4 regions of the Pantoea phyllosphaerae genome follow, and region 2 is predicted to be linked to each of the others. Evidence: predicted binding sites of a transcription regulator. Region 2 holds the regulator's gene; each other region holds the start of a gene.

Region 1 (5,617 bases), on a different contig from region 2:
TTTCCGCCAGCGTCACCAGCAGGCCGCCGTCTGAACGGTCGTGGTAAGCCAGCAGCTTCTGCTGTGCCACCAGCGCCTGAATGGCGTTAAAGAAGCCCGCCAGCTGCTGCGCGTCGCGCACGTCGGCGGGCTTGTCGCCCAGCTGACGGTAGACCTGCGAGAGCGCGGTGGCGCCCAGCGTATTGGCGCCGTTGCCCAGATCGATCAGCAGCAGCAGGTTTTCGCCGTCCGCCTGCAGCTCTGGCGTGACGGTGCGGCGCACATCTTCCACGCGGGCGAAGGCGGTAATGACCAGCGACAGCGGCGAAGTCATTTCGCGCTGCTCAATGCCCTCCTGCCAGCGAGTTTTCATCGACATAGAGTCTTTGCCCACCGGAATCGTGATGCCAAGCGCAGGACAGAGCGCTTCACCTACCGCCTTAACCGCTTCATAGAGGCCAGCATCTTCGCCAGGGTGGCCTGCCGCCGCCATCCAGTTAGCGGAGAGCTTCACGCGCTTGAGATCGCCAATCTGCGTCGCCGCCAGGTTAGTAAGCGCTTCGCCTACGGCCAGACGGCCGGAGGCGGCGAAATCGAGCAGCGCAACCGGCGCGCGCTCGCCCAGCGCGAAGGCCTCGCCGTGATAGCTGTCGAGGCTGGCGGTGGTGACCGCGCAGTTTGCCACCGGAATCTGCCACGGGCCGACCATCTGGTCGCGCGCCACCATGCCGGTAACGGTGCGGTCGCCGATGGTGACGAGGAAAGTTTTCTCCGCCACGGTCGGCAGGTGCAGCACGCGGTTTACCGCGTCGCTCAGGGTAATGCCGTCGCGCAGCAGCGGCTCACCTTTGGCCTGCTGCGTGACCACGTCGCGCGTCATCTTCGGCGTTTTGCCCAGCAGCACATCCAGCGGCATATCAATAGGCGTATTGTCAAAGTGGCTGTCGCTCAGGCTCAGGTGCTGCTCTTCGGTCGCTTCACCAATCACCGCGTAAGGTGCGCGCTCTCGCTGGCAGAGCGCGTCGAACTGCGCCAGCTTCTCAGGCGCTACCGCCAGCACATAACGCTCCTGCGACTCGTTGCACCACACTTCGAGCGGGCTCATGCCCGGCTCATCGTTCAGGATGTCGCGCAGGTTAAAGCGGCCGCCGCGGCCGCCGTCGCTCACCAGCTCCGGCATGGCGTTGGAGAGGCCGCCCGCGCCCACGTCGTGAATAAACAGAATCGGGTTCTCTTCGCCCATCTGCCAGCAGCGGTCGATCACCTCCTGGCAGCGGCGCTCCATTTCCGGGTTGTCGCGCTGCACCGAAGCGAAATCGAGATCGGCGTCGGACTGGCCTGACGCCATGGACGAAGCCGCGCCGCCGCCCAGGCCGATATTCATCGCCGGGCCGCCCAGCACGATCAGCTTCGCGCCCAGGGTAATCTCCCCTTTCTGCACGTGATCGGCGCGGATGTTGCCGATGCCGCCCGCCAGCATGATCGGCTTGTGGTAGCCGCGCAGCTCGACGCCGTTATGGCTGTTGACCCGCTCCTCATAGGTGCGGAAATAGCCGTTCAGCGCCGGACGCCCAAATTCGTTATTGAACGCCGCGCCGCCCAGCGGGCCTTCGGTCATGATATCCAGCGCGCTGACAATGCGGTCCGGCTTGCCGAAGTCCTCTTCCCAGGGCTGCTCAAAGCCGGGAATACGCAGGTTCGACACAGAGAAGCCGACCAGACCCGCTTTCGGCTTCGCACCGCGTCCGGTAGCGCCTTCGTCACGGATCTCGCCGCCGGAGCCGGTCGCGGCGCCGGGCCACGGTGAGATCGCCGTAGGATGGTTATGGGTTTCTACCTTCATCAGGATATGCGCAGCCTCCTGATGGTACTCATACTCGCCCTTTTGCGCGTCGGCGTAAAAGCGCCCCACTTCCGAGCCTTCCATGACCGCAGCGTTGTCTTTATAGGCTGACAGCACGTGGTCCGGGGTGCTCTCGAAGGTGTTTTTAATCATTTTAAACAGCGATTTCGGCTGTTTTTCGCCGTCAATAATCCAGTCGGCGTTGAAGATTTTATGACGGCAGTGCTCGGAGTTGGCCTGCGCGAACATATAGAGTTCGATGTCATTCGGGTTGCGGCCCAGTTGCTGGAAAGCTGCCAGCAGGTAGTCGATTTCATCGTCCGCCAGCGCCAGCCCCAGCGTGCGGTTCGCCTCTTCCAGCGCCTGACGGCCGTTATTCAGCACATCAACGCTTTTCAGCGGCTGCGGCTCGTGATGCGCGAACAGCGCTTCCGCCTGCGACAGATCGCTGAAAACCGTCTCCATCATGCGATCGTGCAGCAGCGCCTGAAGCGCCTGCCACTGTGCCTCGGTCAGCTGCGGCGCCTGCACATAGAAGGCCAGACCGCGCTCCAGGCGGCGCACCTGCGGCAGATCGCAGTTGTGCGCGATGTCGGTCGCTTTGGATGACCAGGGCGAAATGGTGCCGGGACGCGGCGTCACCAGCAGCAGGCGGCCTTGCGGCGCGTGTTCGGCGAGAGAAGGGCCGTATTTCAGCAGGCGCTGCAGGCGCGCTTTTTCATCAGCGTTCAGCGGTGCGCTGACATCGGCAAAATGGACGTACTCGGCGTAAATGTCACTCACCGGCAGGTGAGCGTCCTGAAAGCGGGTCAGCAGTTTGTTTACACGAAATGCCGACAGGGCGGGCGAACCACGCAGAATTTCCATCATTTAATCTCTCGTCAGAGCGCCGTGCGACGCTTCAAGGGGCACAACAGCAGAAAACGGGCGGTATTATAGAGAAACACCCCGCTCGACGAAACCGTTTGCGCATAATTTCTCTGCCTGCGGAATTGCCTGAATTTTGCGCAAAACCTGCTTTATAAGTTGCTCTACGCTGCCGAGTTGCGCAAAATGCCCCTCGCTCTGGGAGTTCAAAAAAGATCAATACTGCCTTTAAAAGACAGAGGCCTTGGAGCCAGCGAGAGACAACTATTTGAAACGCCTAAAATTAAACTATCTGCTGATCGGTCTCGTCACCCTGCTGCTGGCGATGGCGTTATGGCCATCGATCCCGTGGTACGGCAACGGACAGGATGCGATTTCGCAGATAAAATCGCGGGGAGTGCTGCGTATCAGTACCATCAATTCCCCGCTGACTTACTACACCATCAATAAAGCCCCGGCCGGTATGGATTACGAGCTGGCGAAGCGCTTTGCCGACTATCTGGGCGTTAAGCTCAAGGTCACGGTGCGCCCAAACCTCAGCGATCTGTTTGACGATCTCGACGACGGCAAGGCGGACCTGCTGGCAGCGGGCCTGATTTACAATGATGAAAGGCTGGCGCGCTATAAAACCGGGCCGAGCTACTACTCCGTGTCCCAGCAGATGGTCTATCGCGTTGATAAGCCACGTCCGAAGAACCTCGGCGATCTTAAAGGCGAGCTCAGGGTAGCTTCCGGCTCCGCCTATCTGTCGTCGCTGAAAACGGCGCGCGATAAACAGTTTCCCGATCTCAACTGGGTGATCTCCACCGATCAGTCGCCGAAAGCGCTACTGGAGGCGGTCGCTGACGGCAAGCTCGACTACACCATCGGCGATTCCGTCACCATCGCCCTGCTGCAGCGCATCCACCCGCAGCTGGCGGTGGCGTTTGACGTTACGGATGAAGAGCCGGTGACCTGGTATGTGCCACACAGCGACGACAGCAGCCTGAACGCCGCAATGCTCGACTTCTTCAGCTCAATGGGTGAAGAAGGCGTGATGGCGCGGCTGGAGGAGAAATATCTCGGCCACGTCGGCACCTTCGACTATGTCGATACCCGCACCTTCCTGCGCGCCATTGACGTGACGCTGCCGGAGATTAAACCGCTGTTTGAGAAGTATGCGGCCAGTATCGACTGGCGGCTGCTGGCGGCGATCTCCTATCAGGAGTCGCACTGGAATCCGCTGGCGACCTCGCCCACCGGCGTGCGTGGCATGATGATGCTGACGCGCAACACCGCTGACAGCCTGAACGTTGAGGATCGTACCGACACTGAGCAGAGCATTCGCGGCGGCAGCCTCTATCTACAGCGCATGATGGAAAAGGTGCCCGCGACCATTCCCGAAGATGAGCGCATCTGGTTCGCGCTGGCGGCCTACAATATGGGCTACGCCCATATGCTGGATGCGCGCAAGCTCACGGCGAAACAGGGCGGCAATCCTGACAGCTGGGCCGACGTCAAGCTGCGGCTACCGATGCTGAGCCAGAAACGCTACTACGCGCAGACCACCTACGGCTACGCGCGCGGCCACGAAGCCTATAACTACGTCGAGAATATCCGTAAGTATCAGCTGAGCCTGGTAGGCTATTTGCAGGAGCAGGAGAAACGCCTGGCCCAGCAGGCGGCGCAAGAGGCGGAGCTGGGCAGCGGCTATCCGGCGGTGGCGCCGGAAATCGCCATGAATTAGGCAAGGCGTAAAGCGCGGCGTTGAGGCCGCGTTAGTTCGTTCCGCGCTGCGCCTGACGCAGCGCTTTTTTTTGCTCGCGCCGCATGCGGAAAAAGTCGCTCAGCATCGCCGCGCACGCCTCCGCCAGCACGCCGCTCTGCAGCACGACCTGATGATTCATGCCGGGATGGCCGAGCACATCTATCAGTGAACCCGCCGCGCCGGTTTTCTCATCGCTGGCGCCGTAGACCAGCCGCGCGATGCGGCTGTGCACCATCGCGCCGGCGCACATCACGCAGGGCTCCAGCGTCACGTAGAGCGTGGTATCCAGCAGGCGATAGTTCTCCAGCACCTTGCCGCCCTGACGCAGCGCCATCATTTCGGCGTGGGCGGTCGGATCGTGCTGGCCGATGGGCCGGTTCCACCCTTCGCCGATAACGCGATCGCCCTGCACCAGCACCGCGCCGACCGGCACTTCGCCCTGTTCCCAGGCGATGCGCGCCAGCCGCAGCGCATGGCGCATCCAGTATTCGTCTTGAGATTGATTCACGCAGGCTCACTCCCGGCAGCAGCAAAGCGGCGCATTATAGCGATCCGGCGCGCAGAATCGAAGATGCAACCCTACTCCAGCTGCTGAAGTTCGCCGCGCGGCGTGACGCGCCAGCGGTGCTGGCAGAAAAAGAGCAGCGGATTATCCTGCTTACTGTCGCTGTAGCCGCTATAGAGCTGCAGCGGCGTGCCGATCTGCTCTTCGAGCTGAACCACTTTCTCATGGCCGAGGCAGCGCATCGCCAGCACGCGACCGCCGAAGCCGCGCCGCATCTGGCTGGCAATCAGTTTGACGCGCGGCAGAAACGCCGAGTCGAAGTAGACCTGCTCTACCAGCGGCTGCGGCGAGCCGGTAATCAGCCAGACGTCGGCATCGTCGCTGCTCAGATAGTCGGTCAGGCGCTGCTGCACCACCGGAAATGCGGTCACACGCTGGCGAAACCACTGCGCAAAGGCTGCTTCGCGGCGCAGCAGCGTGCGCTCCGAGCGGCCAAAGGTGATCGACCAGAGCAGCAGGCTCATCGGCCAGCGCGCCGCGCGCCCTTTAATCAGCAGTCCCAGCCCGACCACCGGCAGCAGCGGCACCACCAGCAGCAAGTTGAGCGGCTGACGCCAGAGCAAATAGCGCATAAAGGTGCCGAACATATCCTGCTGGTGCAGTGTGCCGTCCAGAT
Region 2 (5,617 bases):
TCGATACCGTTGAGCGCGTGCTGGCGCAGCGCGAAGCCGCCGCGCTGCGTCCTGACGTCGAATAAGCGTAAAAAAAGGCGCTCCGGGCGCCTTATTCTTCACCGCGGCTTAGCGCGCGACGCGCAGGCCGCCTTCTACGCCGCGGCTAAATACCACCTGCCACAGCTGAATATCGCGAGCGCGAAAGGCACCGGCGCAGGCGTTAAGGTAGTAGCTGAACATGCGCTTAAACCGTTCGCCGTAGGTTTCACTCAGCTGCGGCCACGCCTGCAGAAAGCGCTCATACCAGGCCATCAGCGTGGTGTCATAATCGGCGCCGAAATTATGCCAGTCTTCCAGAATGAAATGAGATTCGCTGGCATCCGCGATATGGCGCACCGACGGCAGACAGCCGTTGGGGAAAATATATTTATCAATCCAGGGATCGACATTCATATCGGTGCGGATGGCGCCAATGGTGTGCAACAGGAACAGTCCGTCCGGCTTGAGGTTGCGGTCCACCACGTCGAAGTAGGTGGCGTAGTTTTTCGGGCCAACGTGCTCGAACATGCCCACCGAAACGATACGATCAAACTGCTGGTTAAGATCGCGATAATCCTGCAGCAGAATAGTGACGTCCAGGCCTTCGCAGCGCTGCTGCGCCAGTTTTTGCTGCTCTGCCGAAATGGTCACGCCGTGCACCACCGCGCCGTAGTGGCGAGCGGCATACTCCGCCAGGCCGCCCCAGCCGCAGCCGATGTCCAGCAGCGTCATGCCCGGCTCCAGCTGCAGTTTGCGGCAGATCATATCGAGCTTCGCTTCCTGCGCCTGCTCCAGCGTCTCGGCCTCTTTCCAGTAGGCGCAGGAGTATTGCATATAGGGATCGAGCATCAGCGAGAAGAGGTCATTCCCGAGATCGTAATGCTCCTTGCCCACGATCCAGGCGCGTTTTTTCGACTGTAGGTTGGTGAGACGCGCGGCGGCCACGCGCAGCGTATCCTTGAAGTGGTGCGGCAACTGCTGGTCCAGCTTGTGCTTTAGCACGCGGTGAAAAAACATATCCAGCCGTTCGCACTCCCACCAGCCATCCATATAAGCTTCGCCAAGACCAAGTGAGCCTTCCTGAATCACGCGCTTAAAAAAGTCAGGCTGTTTAACCTGAATATCCCAGGGGCGGCTGCCGTTGATTTCGATGTCCGCTTTTTCCAGCATTTCGTGGACAATGCGATACCAGTGGTTTTCTTCAAGGCTCACTTCTTCTATTAACGATGAACTCATAGCTTCTCCATCACCTGTCCGCGTTGAACCTGAGAAAAAGAATAGTCAATTTCTCAAGTCCTGTGAGAAATGTCACGGATTGCTCCGTGCGCCTGATATCCGACGTTTTACAGAGGATTGGATCTAAAAATCGGGGTCTGACGCAGCAGGAAACGCGCGCGCAGTCACCATCCGGGCGATAAGCCTCGCCTAATAATAGAACAATTATGTTATTGATTTGTTGCAGATTTATTGACCCGATTGAGTATATGCTCAACCAGGTCAGTATTCAACGACTTATTGTTAGGGCGCTAACTATAAAAGTTGCCTTAGTGATTATCCTGGCAGGGAGTGGTAACGCGGACAATATCCATTTGTGCGCTGGCGCGTCGCTGCCAGACGTAGCCCGCTATCGCCAGCGCGATAGTGGCGACCATAATCAGCGTAGTCATCAGCAGCGGCTGTTGTAAACCTGCGGAGACCGCGAGGCTGGCAAGGAAGCAGAGGCCAAGCTGCAGGGTATTCTGCAGCGCCGCGGCTTTACCGGTGGCGTGCGGGAAGGGCAGCAGCGCATTCGACACCACGATTGGGTAGATCGCGCCGTTCGCCAGCGCCATGCCGCAGAAGGGCGCAAGCAGGGCAATCAGGTTGTGGCTTCCGCCGAGGGCCACGGCGAACAGCGTCGCCACGCTCAGGCTGTAAAGCGCCAGCAGCAACGGGAGGAGCTGCGCGCCACCAAAACGGTTGAGCAGCGCGCGGCAGCCAAATCCGCCCAGCAGAAAGGCGATGGTTTGCGGAATATAGCTCAGGCCGATATCCGCCGGCGTCAGGCCTGCATCGGCGAGAATAAAGGGCGAACCGGTCAGCCAGGCGAAAAAGCTGGCGGAGCAGGCGGCATAGATCAATACGTTGCCGCCATAGACGCCGGAGCGCAGCAGCGAGAAAAAGCCGGGCTGCTCGCTCGCCTCTTTGGCCGCCGGGCGGCTGGCGGGCAGGCGCAGCGTGACCAGCATCAGCGCCACGCCGGTCAGCGTCAGCACCAGAAAGATCGAACGCCAGTGAAAATGGCTAATCAGCCAGGCGCCGAGCAGCGGCGCCAGCGCGGGCGAAAGCGCCACCAGCGGCATAATGGTGGCGAACACCTTATTAGCGCGCGCGCGTGGGTAGCGATCTACCACCAGCGCCTGCCAGCTCACCGCCGCGGCGCAGACGCCGATGGCCTGAACAAAGCGCAGCGCCAGCATCAGCACCGCATTCTCCACCCACAGCATGCCGGCGCAGCCAAGCGCGAATAACCCCAGCCCCATCAGCAGAACCGGTTTGCGGCCGATGCGGTCGGAAAGCGGGCCCCAGAAAAGCTGGCCGATGGCGAAGCCCGCCAGGAAGAGGCTCATACTGGCGCTGATAATGCCGGGCGAGGTATTAAAGCTGATCTGCATCGCGCCGAAGGCGGGCAGATACATATCGGTCGCCAGAAAGCCCAGCATGCTGAGCAGAGCGAGGTAGGGCAGAAATCCTTTTGATGACAGCATGATTTTTACTCTCATATTTCGACAGGCAGGTTAAACGCGGCAGAGTGTAAAAGGGTGCGCCCGTTACTGTGAAACGTTAATATTTGCAGAGTGCTGTGAAAATTTTTGAAAGGAAAAAGCATGTGGTCCGAATATACGCTTGAGGTGGTAGACGCCGTGGCGCGCACCGGCAGTTTCAGCGCCGCCGCGCAGGAGCTGCATCGCGTGCCCTCTGCCGTCAGCTATACGGTGCGTCAGCTGGAAACCTGGCTGGCGGTGCCGCTGTTTGAGCGACAGCATCGCGACGTGGCGTTGACCGCCGCTGGCGAGCATTTTGTGCGTGAAGGGCGCGAGGTTATCAAAAAAATGCTCGCCACCCGCAGGCAGTGCCAGCAGCTGGCTAACGGCTGGCGCGGGCAGCTTAGCATCGCCGTCGATCGCATTGTGAAGCTGCCGCGCAGCCGCCAGCTGGTGACTGATTTCTATCGCCACTTTCCCGATATGGAACTGCACATCAGCTATGAGGTGTTTAACGGCGTCTGGGACGCGCTGGCCGACGGGCGCGTTGAGGTGGCGATCGGCGCCACTCAGGCGATCCCGGTCGGCGGGCGCTTCTCCTTTCGCGATATGGGGGCGCTGAACTGGCGCTGCGTCGTGGCGCGCCACCATCCGCTGACGCACCAGCCGCAGCTCGACGACGATGCGCTGCGCGCCTGGCCATCGCTGGTGCTGGAGGATACCTCGCGCGCGCTGCCGCGCCGCATGACCTGGACGCTGGACAACCAGCGGCGTCTGGTGGTGCCGGACTGGCAGGCGGGGCTGGCGTGCGTACTGGATGGCTTATGCGTGGCGATGATGCCGGGCCATCTGGCGCGGCCGCTGCTGGATAAGGGCGAGCTGGCAGAGCTGGCGCTGCCTGCGCCTTTTCCGGAAAGCCCCTGCTGCGTGAGCTGGTCGGAGGCGCACGCATCGCCGGCGCTCAGCTGGCTGCTCAGCTATCTCGGCGATGCGCAAACGCTCAACCAGGAGTGGTTAAGCGAGGATTAACGGCGATAGTCGCGGAACGGGCCGTCGCCGACTGAGCGGCGCTCAATCAGCGTAGGACGCACTTCGATGGTCTGCGACACTTCGCGTTTGCTGGTAATGCGATCGAGCAGCATCTCCAGCGCCTTCTCGCCCAGTTCGGCTTTCGGCTGATGCACGGTGGTCAGCGCCGGCGTGAAGTAGCGCGCGTTGCGCACATTGTCATAGCCGATCACCGAAATATCCTGCGGCACGCGCAGGCCCATCTCGTCGGCGGCGCAGATCGCGCCCATCGCCATAATATCGCCGCCGCAGAAGATCGCCGTCGGGCGCTGCTTCTGCTGCAGGATCTGCTGCATCGCCTGGTAGCCCGACTCCGGCTCGAAATCGCCCTGTACGATCCACTCGGGACGCACCGAGATGCCCGCTTCCTCCAGCGCTTGCAAAAAGCCCGCGTGGCGTCCGCCGCCGGTGTTGCGCTCCAGCTGGCCAGGAATCGCTCCGATATCGCGATGGCCGCGTTCAATCAGATAGCGTCCCGCCAGATAGCCGCCCTGAAAAGCGTTGTCGAGCACGGTGTCGGTAAAGTCGCCGCGCGATTCACCCCAGTCCATCACCACCATCGGAATATTGCGGTTCTCTTCCAGCATCTTCAGCAGATCGTCCGGATACTCGGAGCACATGACCAGCAGGCCGTCGACGCGCTTCTGCGCCATCATCGACAGATAGGCGCGCTGCTTCTGCAGATCGTTGTGGGCGTTGCCGAGAATTAAGGTATAGCCCCGCTCGAAGCAGTGATGCTCAACCGCTTCGATGATTTCCGCAAAATAGGGGGCTTCGCTGGAGGTAGCCAGCAGCCCCAGCGTTTTGGTGTGGTTAACCTTCAGGCTGCGCGCCACAGCGCTGGGCGAATAGTGTAATTCCTGAATCGCCTGCCAGACGGCGTTGCGCGTCTCTTCCGCAACGAAGCGCGTTTTATTGATCACGTGAGAAACGGTGGTGGTGGAGACACCCGCGCGCTTCGCGACATCTTTGATTGTTGCCATTAAAAAGAGACTCCAGAACTTATCAATAAGCTACTGATAAGCATAATGTTAAACGTTTGCGTCCGCTAAGAGAGTTTTCTGTTAATTCGCTACAGTTTTTGTCGGTGAAATACTCACTGGGCAGGACAAAACAGGGGCTGTTGCGTGCGAACGGCACGGGCGTTGCGTCAGTTGCGCAACAGAGCCGGGGATTCTAACAAGGCTTGCGGGATAAAACGAGATTTTTACCGGCAACTATGGGAAAATCACACAAGACCCTGACAATTGTAAGGATAAGGAGAGGTAATGAGCACCGATTTAAAACTGGCGTTGATGACCACCGGCGCGGCACTGCTGATGATTGTGGCCTTTAGTTTTACCGCCGTCATGCACTAACAGACAGCCATAAAAAAACCGGGATTATCCCGGTTTTTTTATGGCGCTTAGCGAATGGTTTTCGGCGTCATCACCCGGCGCGCGCCGATGTAGTGACGCTGCCAGTAATCATCCGAAAGCCCGCTAATCTGGATATCTTTACCAGTGCGCGGCGACTGAATGAATTTGCCGTTGCCGAGATAAACCCCGACGTGGTCAGCGGTGCCGCGGCCGTTGATGCGAAAGAAGACCAGATCGCCTTTCTCCAGCGACTCGCGCTTCACCGGCGCAGCGTCGCGCAGATGGTACATTTCGTTGGCGGTGCGCGGAATTCTGAATTTTACCAGGTCTTTATAGGCGTACCAGACGAGGCCGCTGCAGTCGAAACCGGTGTGCGGTGACGTACCGCCCCACTGATAAGGTTTGCCGAGCTGACCCATCAGCTTG
Region 3 (5,617 bases), on a different contig from region 2:
TCCTGGCGGCGCGCTCGCTCGGGCTGGATGCCGGTCCGATGTCTGGTTTTGATCCGTCGAAAGTTAACGAGGCATTCTTCGCCGACAGCAGCTGGCAGGTGAACATGTTGATTAACCTCGGCTATGGCGATAGCGAGAAGCTGCATCCGCGCCTGCCGCGCCTGCGTTTTGAACAGGCGTGCAAACTGGCCTGACGATATTCCGCCGCTGCGCAGGCGCGTAGCGGCCTCTCTTTTCCCGCCGCTTTTTATCAGCCGATTCTGAATATGCGTCATTCTGTTGCATGCCAGATGCAATGTGCTCAGAAAATTCTTACAATGCGCTCCTGATGATTAAGTGACCATTTTCACGGAGCGACAGATGGCGGGTCATTTTGTACGTTGGATGGGCGATCGCGGCATTGTCGCCGACGCCATGCGCATGCCGCAGGATGTCATCGATCAGGCGCGACAGCTGCCTGACAGATACCGCGGTCGCTTTTTGCTTGCTCGTCTGATGCTGGCGCAGCTGATGCTGCGCGTCTACGGTATCAGCACCCTTCCTGCTCTTGTTACCCACAGCAACGGCCGTCCCGCCTTTGCCGATCGCGATTTGCCCGATTTCAGCATCGCCTATGCCGGCAATATGGTCGGCGTGCTGCTGGCTGAAGAGGGCGGACGCGCCGGGCTGGATATGGAGATCGTCCGCGCCCACAGCCGCCAGACGCAGGAGCAGCTGATGCAGTCGCTTACGTCAGGCGAGCGCGCCTGGATCAATGCGCAGCAGGATTTTATGGAAGCGGTGACGCAAATCTGGACCCTGCGCCAGAGCATTCTTAAGCTGACCGGCGAAGGCAACGATAATATGGCCTCGCTGCGGCTGCAGCCCGCGGCAGGCCGTCTGCGTTCAACGAGTTATCCCGATATTCAGGCTGTGTGCGACGCCGAGCCGACGCTGGTGTGGTCATGCGCGCTGTCGTCCGCGACCCAGCGTTTGCACCTGTGGGAAATTGACGCCTCGCGCGAGTGGCATGCGCTGCGCGACGTAGAGATGAGCAAGCCTAATATCGGACCGCACACGCTGCGTCTGACCAGCTCACCGCGAGAGCGCAGTCTCCATTCTGAGGTATAAAAAAGCCGCTTAAGCGGCCCTTCAGACGGCTAACAAAGCCGGCAAGCGGGTGAGACGGACCGAGGAGCAAAGCGTCCCGCGCCATGGATGGCGCGGGCCGAGCTGGCAGGGATGCCGCTTTTTGCGTCTTTGCGATCGGTCCGTCTCACCCGCGTTGGCACTCTGCCCCATCAACTCAAAGGTCGCGTAAGCGACCTTCTTCTTAATGCGCGTCGATAAAGGCGATTTTCAACACAAACAGCAGCGCCACCACCACGACACAGGGGCTAATTTCGCGCCAGCGGCCGGTGCCAAGCTTCATCACGCAGTAGGCGATAAAGCCCAGTGCGATACCCTCGGTAATGGAGAAGCTGAACGGCATCATCGCCGCGGTCACGAAAGCCGGCACCGCTTCGGTGAGATCGTCCCAGCGCACGCGAGACAGGCTGGCGGTCATTAGCACGCCGACGTAGATCAGCGCGCCTGCGGCCGCATAGCCCGGCACCATCGCCGCCAGCGGCGACAGGAACATCACCAGCAGAAAAAGCACGCCGGTCACCACCGCCATCAGGCCGGTGCGGCCGCCGATCGCCACGCCGGACGAACTCTCGATGTAAGCGGTCACTGACGAGGTACCCGCCAGCGCGCCGGTGACGGAGCTGAAGCTATCGACAAACAGCGCCTGCTTCATACGCGGAAACGTGCCGGTCTCATCGGTCAGACCCGCTTTATCGGTTACGCCAATCAGGGTGCCGGAAGAGTCGAACAGGTTAACCAGCATAAAGGAGAAGATAACGCCCGCCATGCCGATATTGAATGCGCCTTTGATATCCACCTGCCCGACCACGCTACCGATCGCAGGCGGCGCGGAGAAAAGGCCGACAAACTTCACATCGCCCAGCGCCCAGCCGATAGCCGTGGTGATCACCATCGAGATCAGCACCGCCGCATGGATATTGCGCGACGCCAGAATGGCGATGATAAAGAAGCCGAGCGCGCCGAGCAGTACGCTGTGCGAGGTAAGATTGCCGACAGCAGCGATGGTATCGGGATTCGCAACGATAATGCCGGCGTTCTTCAGCCCCATCATGGCGATAAACAAACCGATACCGGCGGTGATGCCGACGCGCAGGCTCAGCGGGATATTGGCAATCATCCAGTAGCGCACGCGCAGCAGCGTCAGGATCAGCAGCCCCAGCGCGCCCCAGAAAATCGCGCCCATGCCTACCTGCCACGAATAGCCCATTGCGCCCACGACCACGAAGGCGAAAAAGGCGTTGAGCCCCATCGCTGGCGCCAGCGCCACCGGCAGATTGGCGAACAGGCCCATCAAAATACTGCCGAATGCAGCGATAAGGCAGGTGGTAACGAATACCGCCTGGGTATCCATGCCTGCCACGCCAAGAATCTGCGGATTAACAAAGACGATGTAGACCATCGTCAGGAAAGTGGTGATACCGGCAATAACTTCGGTGCGCACCGTGGTGCCATGTTCCTGTAGCTTAAAAACGCGCTGCAAAAGGCCTTGTTTACTCATGCCAACGATCCTGATGAAAAGAAGTCGGCGCGTATCCTGACCGCTTTGCAGCGGCAATACAATGATTTTTCGCAACCGTTTCCGGGATCGCAATCTGCGTCGATTAGGTTAAAGTGTGTGCTCTCTCGAAAACAGAAGGAGTGCGACAGATGGCAGTAGAGTGCGTGTTTTTTGACTGTGACGGCACCCTGGTGGACAGCGAATTGCTCTGTACCCAGGCGTACGTCAACACCTTTGCCCGCTACGGAATTAGCTGCTCGTTGCAGGAGATGTTCGAAAAGTACAAAGGCGTTCAGCTCTACGACATTATTCGCGACGTCGGAGAAACGCATCACACCACGCTGCCGCAGGCGACGTTTGAAACCGACTATCGCGCCGAGGTGGCGCGCCTGTTTGACGCGTCGCTGACGGAAATTCCCGGCGCGAAAGCGCTGGTGGAGAAACTCACCGTGCCGATGTGCGTCGTCTCCAACGGCACGGTAAAGAAGATGCAGCACTCGCTGGGGCTGACCGGCATGCTGCCCTGGTTTCGCGATCGCCTCTACAGCGGCTACGACATTTCGCGCTGGAAGCCCGATCCTGCGCTGATGCATTACGCCGCCGAACAGATGCAGGTGCCTGTCGAGCGCTGCATTCTGGTGGACGATTCCGAAGCGGGCGCCCGCGCGGGCGTCGCGGCGGGCATCCCGGTGTTTTACTACTGCGCGGACGCGCACAATCCTGAAATCGATCACCCACTGGTGACGCGCTTTACCGATATGGCCGCGCTGCCCGCGCTGTGGCGCGCGCGCGGCTGGCAGCTGGTCACCGACTGACCCTTTACGCTTTAGCCAATCGCGCCCAGCGAATCGTCGTTGCCCTGCTTTTTCGGCAGCAAAAAGAGCGTGGCGACGATATCCAGCAGGTAGATTAGCGCCAGCAGCGTGATCGCCGCGGTAAATGAAATTTTCGTCGCCAGCAGGCCGATCACCAGCGGGCCGAAGCCGCCGACGCCGCGCCCGAGGTTGAACAAGACGTTCTGCGCCGTGGCGCGCGCCTGGGGCGGGAAGGTGTCGGAGATCAGCGCGCCGTAGCCGCCAATCATGCCATTGACGAACATGCCCATCAGCGCGCCGGTAAACAGCATCACGGTGGGATCGCGCAGCTGCGCGTAGATCACCACCATCGCCACGGCGCCGAACTGATAAAGCAGGAAAATCTTCCAGCGCGCAAAGCGGTCAGCCAGCACGCCGAACAGCCAGATGCCGAAGGTCATGCCGACCACGGTGACCGCGGTCCATAATCCCGATTTGGTCAGGCTGAAGCCGAAGTTAGCGGAGAGATAGCTCGGCATCCAGATCATCAACCCGTAATAGCCGAAGTTCTGCACCGATGTCAGAATAAAGATGCCGAGGCTCGCTTTCGCCGTGGCGCGATCCTGCACCAGCATTTTCAGGCGCGCGGCGAACGACAGCGACGGCGTCAGCGTAGCCTGTCGGGTAAAGGCCTCCGGCTCGCCCATGCTGCGCCGCAGCATAAAAGAGAGCAGCGCAGGCAGCAGACCCACCAGAAACATGCCGCGCCAGCCGATAACGCCCAGCAGCGGCGGCGTGATAAAGGCCGCCAGCAGCACGCCAAGCTGCCAGCCAATGCCGACCCACGCCGAGGCGCGGTTGCGCTTTTCCGCCGGCCAGGCTTCAGCGATCAGCGCCATGCCGATGCCGAACTCGCCGCCCAGCCCCATGCCCGCCAGCGTGCGGTACGCCAGCAGATCCCAGTAGCCCTGCGCCACCGCGCACAGTCCGGTGAAAATCGAGAACATCAGAATGGTGACGGTGAGGATGCGAATGCGGCCAAAACGATCGCTGAGATGGCCGAAGAGAATACCGCCCACCACCGCGCCAACCAGCGTCCAGGTAACCAGCGAGCCCGCCTGCGATGGATCCAGCGCCAGCGACAGGCTAATCGCCGGCAGCATAAACCCCAGGATCAGCAGATCGAATCCATCCATCGCGTAACCGCTGACCGCGGCCAGCATCGCCTTTGCAGGCGTCACGCTCTGCTTACTGCGGGAAAGAGACATGAATCAGCACCTTGATAGAGAAAAAAGTGCGCCAAGTATATAAAGGAAACGGTTGCGTGGAACAGCAAAAGCGGCTCGCCGTGCGCCAGCCAGCGCACGGCAGAGGATCATCAGGAGGGTTTGTTGGAGCCGTCGTCGCCGGAGAGCAGCTCATCCAGCTTATCGCCGCCGACGTGGCGGAAATCCTGACCTTTTACGAAGTAGAAAATGATTTCGCAGATGTTCTGACAGCGGTCGCCGATACGCTCAATGGCGCGGGCGCAGAACAGCGCGGTCAGCACGCTCGGAATAGTACGCGGATCTTCCATCATGTAGGTCATCAGCTGACGCACGATGCCCTCGTACTCTTTGTCGACCTTCTTGTCTTCGCGGTAGATCTGAATCGCTTCGGTAAGATCCATGCGCGCGAAGGCGTCCAGCACGTCGTGCAGCATCTCCACGGTATGACGGCCCAGCGACTCCAGGCTGACCAGCAGCGGCATATGCTGCTGACCGAATTTCTCCAGCGCGGTGCGGCTGATTTTTTCCGCCACGTCGCCGATGCGCTCCAGCTCGGAGATGGTTTTGATGATCGCCATCACCAGGCGCAGGTCGCTGGCGGTGGGCTGGCGTTTGGCGATGATGCGCACGCAGGCCTCATCAATCTCCACTTCCATCATGTTGACCTTCTGGTCGCCGTCGATCACGCGCTGCGCCAGCTCGCCGTCAAGATTGTGCATCGCGGTGATGGCGTCGGTGAGCTGCTGCTCTACCATGCCGCCCATAATCATCACCTGGGTGCGAATGTGCTCCAGCTCCGCATTGAACTGACCGGAGATATGCTTGTTCAGATTGAGGTTATCCATGTTTATCTCCTGAAATCAGCCGTAGCGGCCGGTAATGTAATCTTCGGTCTGTTTCTGCGCCGGCTTGGTGAACAGCCTGTCAGT
Region 4 (5,617 bases), on a different contig from region 2:
ACCCTCATTGACGTTGTAACTGGCCCAGCTTTGCCCCTGCGCCAGGCTCTGCGCCAGCTGTAGCTTGAAGTCAGGGAAGCCGCGCATGCCGAGCCGATGGCAAAAGCGGTTAACGGTGGGTTCACTGACCTCAGCAGCGCGCGCCAGCCGGGCGATGCTGGAATGGATCGCCTCCTGCGGGGCGGCGAGGATGCGCGCGGCGACCTTGCGTTCCGATTTGCTGAGCGTCGCCAGCTGAGCCTCAATTTTTTCCAGGGTATTCATGGCCGTTATCGCTTTTATCGATGCCAGCAAGGGCTGGCTGAAAGGGCATAAGAGCGTGAATATACTCCGTTCGCTATGACTGCGCGCAAGTACGGATAAGATGGCGCGGAAAATTTTTGTCATAATTTGACCCGGATTCGATTTTGCCGCCTGTCGGCCCTCACGCTAGAGTGGGCTAAAGCGCACGCACTATCACATCGGCACACCTTATTCCGTTCAGAGTAAAGGCTGCGAACCCGCACGGAGTCGGTTTACCTGACCCCCTGAAATAAGTACATTGTGCTGAAAGAAAATTACAACATGGACCCGATGGATGAGGATGCAAACGCCCACGGGATCATCCTGCAACGAGGAGAGGAAAATGGCGGTAACACAAACAGCCCAGGCATGCGATCTGGTGATATTCGGTGCCAAAGGCGATCTTGCGCGCCGGAAACTGTTGCCTTCACTGTATCAGCTGGAAAAAGCGGGACAGATCCACGAGGAAACCCGCATCATCGGCGTGGGACGCGCCGACTGGGATAAAGCAGCCTATACCAAAGTCGTGCGTGAAGCGCTGGAAACCTTTATGAAGGAGAAGATTGACGAAGCGCTGTGGGATAAACTCAGCAACCGCCTCGACTTCTGCAATCTCGACGTTAACGACACCTCTCACTTCCCTAAACTCGGGAAAATGCTCGATCAGGCAAAACGCACCACCATCAACTATTTCGCGATGCCGCCCAGCACCTTCGGCGCCATCTGCAAAGGGCTGGGCGCGGCGAAGCTGAATGCGAAACCGGCGCGCGTGGTCATGGAGAAGCCGCTCGGCACCTCGCTGGAAACCTCAAAAGAGATCAATGACGCGGTAGGCGAATTCTTTGACGAGAGCCAGGTCTTCCGCATCGACCACTATCTCGGTAAAGAGACGGTCCTCAACCTGCTGGCGCTGCGCTTCGCCAACTCAATTTTCGTCAACAACTGGGACAACCGTACCATCGATCACGTGCAGATCACCGTGGCCGAAGAGGTGGGCATCGAAGGACGCTGGGGCTACTTCGACCAGGCTGGCCAGATGCGCGATATGATCCAGAACCATCTGCTGCAGATCCTGACCATGATCGCCATGTCGCCGCCGTCCGACCTGAGCGCCGATGCTATTCGCGACGAGAAAGTCAAAGTGCTGCGCTCGCTGCGCCGTATCGATCAGACCAACGTGCGTGAAAAAACGGTGCGCGGCCAGTACACGGCAGGCTTCGTGCAGGGTAAAAAAGTGCCGGGCTATCTCGAAGAAGAGGGCGCAAACAAGTCGAGCTCGACGGAAACCTTCGTGGCCATCCGCGTCGATATCGACAACTGGCGCTGGGCGGGCGTGCCGTTCTACCTGCGCACCGGCAAGCGTCTGCCGACCAAATGCTCTGAGGTGGTGGTCTACTTCAAAAATCCGGAGATGAACCTGTTCAAGGATTCCTACTCGGAACTGCCGCAGAACAAGCTCACTATTCGCCTGCAGCCGGACGAAGGCGTCGATATCGAGATTTTGAACAAAGTGCCGGGCCTCGATCACAAACACAAGCTGCAAACCACCAAGCTGGATCTGAGCTACTCCGAGACCTTTAACCAGTCGCATCTGGCTGACGCCTATGAGCGTCTGCTGCTGGAGACGATGCGCGGCATTCAGGCGCTGTTCGTGCGCCGCGACGAAGTGGAAGCGGCATGGACCTATGTCGACTCCATTATCGACGCCTGGGCCGCCGACGGCGACTCCTCCAAGCCTTACCAGGCGGGCACCTGGGGGCCGGTAGCCTCCGTGGCAATGATCACGCGAGACGGTCGTTCCTGGAACGAGTTCGAATAATCCTGAAAGTAGCCCGCCACGTGCGGGCTTTTTTGTGCCGGGTTTCAGGAAACTGAACCGCAGTTTCAAAAATAGCGCCGGGCGGATAGACGATGCGGAAGACGATCCTGTATGGTAGTGGCGCATTGATGGCGCGCCGCGCGGCTGACGCCGGTATGGATAAGCAAGGGGAACTGATGAAGAACTGGAAGACAAGTGCGGAAAAGATTCTGACCACTGGACCTGTGGTGCCGGTGATTGTGGTGAACAAGCTGGAGCATGCGGTGCCGATGGCGAAAGCGCTGGTGGCTGGCGGCGTTCGGGTGCTGGAAGTCACGCTGCGCACGCCGGTGGCGATGGAGGCGCTGCGCCTGATGATTAAAGAGGTGCCGGACGCTATTGTTGGCGCAGGTACGGTCATTAACACCCAGCAGTTGCAGGAAGTCACCGAAGCGGGCGCGCAGTTCGTTATCAGCCCTGGCATTACCGAGCCGCTGTTGAAGGCTGCGGTAGAAGGTCCGGTGCCGCTGATCCCCGGCATCAGCACCGTTTCCGAACTGATGACCGGTATGGATTACGGCCTGCGCGAATTTAAATTTTTCCCGGCGGAAGCCAACGGCGGCGTTAAGGCGCTGCAGGCGATTGGCGGTCCCTTCCCGCAGGTGCGCTTCTGTCCCACTGGCGGCATCTCGCCCGCCAACTATCGCGACTATCTGGCGTTGAAAAGCGTGCTCTGCATTGGCGGTTCCTGGCTGGTGCCGAACGACGCGCTGGAGACAGGCGACTGGGATCGCATTACGCGTCTGGCGCGCGAAGCGGTAGAGGGGGCGCAATAAGCATGATGCGGTGAGCAGGGCGCTCACCGCATCATGATCTACCCGCGGTTTTATTACTCTTCGACTTGTACCGCCGCGGCGCTGGCGATCGCCCGCGCAACGGCGTCATCGACGCTCTCGCCGCTGGCCAGCGCGACGCCAAGACGGCGCGAACCGGCGATTTCCGGCTTGCCAAACAGGCGCAGCTGCAGACCCGCGCCCAGTGCCGCTTCCACGTTGACAAACCGTACGTTCTGGCTGTGCAGCTGCGGCAGGATCACCGCTGACGCTGACGGGCCATACTGGCGCACACCGCCGATCGGCAGGCCAAGGAAGGCGCGCACGTGTAGAGCAAATTCCGAGAGATCCTGCGAAATCAGCGTCACCATGCCGGTGTCGTGCGGGCGCGGCGACACTTCGCTGAAGATAACGTCGTCGCCGCAGACAAACAGCTCAACGCCGAACAGGCCGTAGCCGCCCAGCGCTTTCACCACGTCGCCAGCAATCGCCTGCGCGCGCTGCAGCGCGACATCGCTCATCTGCTGTGGCTGCCAGGATTCGCGGTAGTCGCCATCCTCCTGTCGGTGGCCGATTGGCGCGCAGAAGTGAAGGCCGTCCACCGCGCTTACGGTCAACAGCGTAATTTCAAAATCGAATTTCACCACGCCTTCGACAATGACGCGGCCTGCGCCGGCGCGTCCGCCCTGCTGCGCGTACGCCCAGGCGCTGCTGAGCTGGCTGGCGTCGCGAATAAAGCTCTGGCCTTTGCCTGACGAACTCATCACCGGCTTGACGATGCAGGGAAAGCCGATCTCCGCCGCTGCTGCCTCAAAGCTCGCCTGGCTGTCGGCGAAGCGGTAGCGGGAGGTGGGCAGCGACAGCTCTTCCGCCGCGAGGCGGCGAATGCCTTCGCGGTTCATGGTCAGGCGCGCGGCGCGCGCGGTCGGCACCACGCGCTGACCCTGCTGCTCAAGCTCAAGCAGCTTATCCGTGGCGATCGCTTCGATTTCAGGCACTACATAATCGGGCTTTTCCTGCGCAATCAGCGCGGCCAGCGCCTCGCCGTCAAGCATGTTTACCACGTGGCTACGATGCGCCACATGCATCGCGGGCGCGTCGGCATAGCGGTCTACGGCAATCACTTCCACACCCAGTCGCTGGCACTCCAGTGCCACTTCTTTACCCAGCTCACCCGAGCCTAACAGCATGACACGCGTCGCAGCCGGACGCAGCGCAGTTCCAAGAGTCGTCATAATTTCACCTGTGAGTCAAAACGCGCGCGCAGTATAAACGAAAACGTTTGCGTTCTCATCCTCTGCGGCTTTGCCTCTCTTTTCGCACCTTGACGTTAACTGACGCCTGGTCGGGCAGAGTAGAGCCCTTATCGCTGAAAAAGGAGTGAATGATGAACAACCTGTTGCAACAGCTTCAGTCGCTGCTAGCGAAGAAAGGGCACAGCGGCGGCAACGGAGGTTTAAACGATATGCTGGCGCCGGGCGCGCTGGGCGGCCTGGCAGGCTTGCTCATCGCCAGCAAAAAGTCGCGCAAGCTGTTAACCGAGTATGGCGGCAAAGCGCTGATTATCGGCGGTGGCGCGGCGGCTGGCGCGGTGCTGTGGAACAAATATAAACAGCGCGTGCGCGAGACGCACCAGGCCGAACCTGGCTTCGGCGAGCTGCAGACGCCCGCCGATCAGCGTGCCGAGCGTCTGGTAACGGCGCTGGTGTTTGCCGCTAAAAGCGACGGGCATATCGACGATCGCGAGCGCGCCGCCATCGAGCGCAGCATCCATGAGGCGGGCTATGGTCAGGAGGCGGAAGCGCTGATCCAGAAAGCGATCAATCGGCCGCTGGATCCCGCCTGGCTGGCCGCCGACGTGAAAAACGAGGATGAAGCGCTGGAACTCTACTTCCTCAGCTGCGCCGCTATCGATGTGGATCATTTTATGGAACGCAGCTATCTCACGGCGCTCGGCGACGCGCTGAAGATCCCGCAGGATGTGCGCGACGGCATTGAAAACGACCTGCGTGAACAAAAAGCGCGCATTCCGGCAGAATAAACCCGCCGCGACCGCGCTTTGCGGTCGCAATAACAACGCGTTAGCGACAAAAATTTGGCTTCCCCGCCACCTGATGCCACCCTTAGAGGATATGAATAACAGGGAGAGAGAGCATGCAGGCCCCCATCGCAAAAAAAATTCCGCATGAAATGACCCTCCACGGCGAAACGCGCGTGGATGATTACTACTGGCTGCGCGACGACAGGCGCGAGAATGAAGAGGTGCTGGATTATCTGCGCGCCGAAAACAACTACGGCAAGCAGATCATGGCGACACAGCAGCCGCTGCAGAACCATATTTTAAAAGAGATCGTCGATCGCCTGCCGCCGCAGGATCATTCCGTTCCCTATGTGCACAATGGCTACCGCTATCAGAGCCGCTATGAGAGCGGTAACGAATATGCCGCCTACTACCGCCAGCCTGCCGAGTGCGCCGTGACCGATGAGTGGACACTGCTGCTGGACGCCAATCAGCGCGCCTCGCACAGCGAGTTTTACACCATGGGATCGCTCAACATCAGCCCTGATAACAAGGTGATGGCGCTGGCGGAAGATTTTCTCTCCCGGCGCCAGTACGGCATTCGCTTTCGCTGCCTGGAGAAGGGGAGCTGGTATCCGGAGGTGCTGAACAACGCCTCCTCCAGCTTCGCCTGGGCGAATGATT

The links. The regulator PurR, encoded in region 2, represses purine synthesis genes. The targets are predictions, from matches to a motif close to CANGCAAACGTTTGCNTG.
Region 1: the regulator PurR is predicted to act here: its motif matches at 2,777-2,794, upstream of purL (phosphoribosylformylglycinamidine synthase).
Region 3: the regulator PurR is predicted to act here: its motif matches at 2,695-2,712, upstream of ACR6A7_RS16685 (NCS2 family permease).
Region 4: the regulator PurR is predicted to act here: its motif matches at 4,185-4,202, upstream of purT (formate-dependent phosphoribosylglycinamide formyltransferase).

The regions. Positions count from the first base shown of each region.
Region 1 is NZ_JBPFDE010000010.1:50,002-55,618, reverse strand. It holds gene purL (phosphoribosylformylglycinamidine synthase) at 1-2,692, opposite strand, end outside; gene mltF (membrane-bound lytic murein transglycosylase MltF) at 2,958-4,415, shown strand; gene tadA (tRNA adenosine(34) deaminase TadA) at 4,447-4,944, opposite strand; gene yfhb (phosphatidylglycerophosphatase C) at 5,016-5,617, opposite strand, start outside.
Region 2 is NZ_JBPFDE010000023.1:2,586-8,202, forward strand. It holds gene ACR6A7_RS20195 (riboflavin synthase subunit alpha) at 1-65, shown strand, start outside; gene cfa (cyclopropane fatty acyl phospholipid synthase) at 109-1,257, opposite strand; gene punC (purine nucleoside transporter PunC) at 1,566-2,768, opposite strand; gene punR (DNA-binding transcriptional activator PunR) at 2,889-3,794, shown strand; gene purR (HTH-type transcriptional repressor PurR) at 3,791-4,816, opposite strand; gene cydH (cytochrome bd-I oxidase subunit CydH) at 5,102-5,191, shown strand; gene ACR6A7_RS20225 (C40 family peptidase) at 5,239-5,617, opposite strand, start outside.
Region 3 is NZ_JBPFDE010000013.1:85,714-91,330, forward strand. It holds gene ACR6A7_RS16675 (malonic semialdehyde reductase) at 1-194, shown strand, start outside; gene ACR6A7_RS16680 (4'-phosphopantetheinyl transferase family protein) at 361-1,110, shown strand; gene ACR6A7_RS16685 (NCS2 family permease) at 1,313-2,626, opposite strand; gene yieH (6-phosphogluconate phosphatase) at 2,776-3,441, shown strand; gene ACR6A7_RS16695 (MFS transporter) at 3,453-4,688, opposite strand; gene phoU (phosphate signaling complex protein PhoU) at 4,799-5,533, opposite strand; gene pstB (phosphate ABC transporter ATP-binding protein PstB) at 5,549-5,617, opposite strand, start outside.
Region 4 is NZ_JBPFDE010000001.1:498,086-503,702, forward strand. It holds gene hexR (transcriptional regulator HexR) at 1-264, opposite strand, end outside; gene zwf (glucose-6-phosphate dehydrogenase) at 626-2,101, shown strand; gene ACR6A7_RS02345 (bifunctional 4-hydroxy-2-oxoglutarate aldolase/2-dehydro-3-deoxy-phosphogluconate aldolase) at 2,278-2,916, shown strand; gene purT (formate-dependent phosphoribosylglycinamide formyltransferase) at 2,970-4,148, opposite strand; gene ACR6A7_RS02355 (tellurite resistance TerB family protein) at 4,301-4,954, shown strand; gene ACR6A7_RS02360 (prolyl oligopeptidase family serine peptidase) at 5,068-5,617, shown strand, end outside.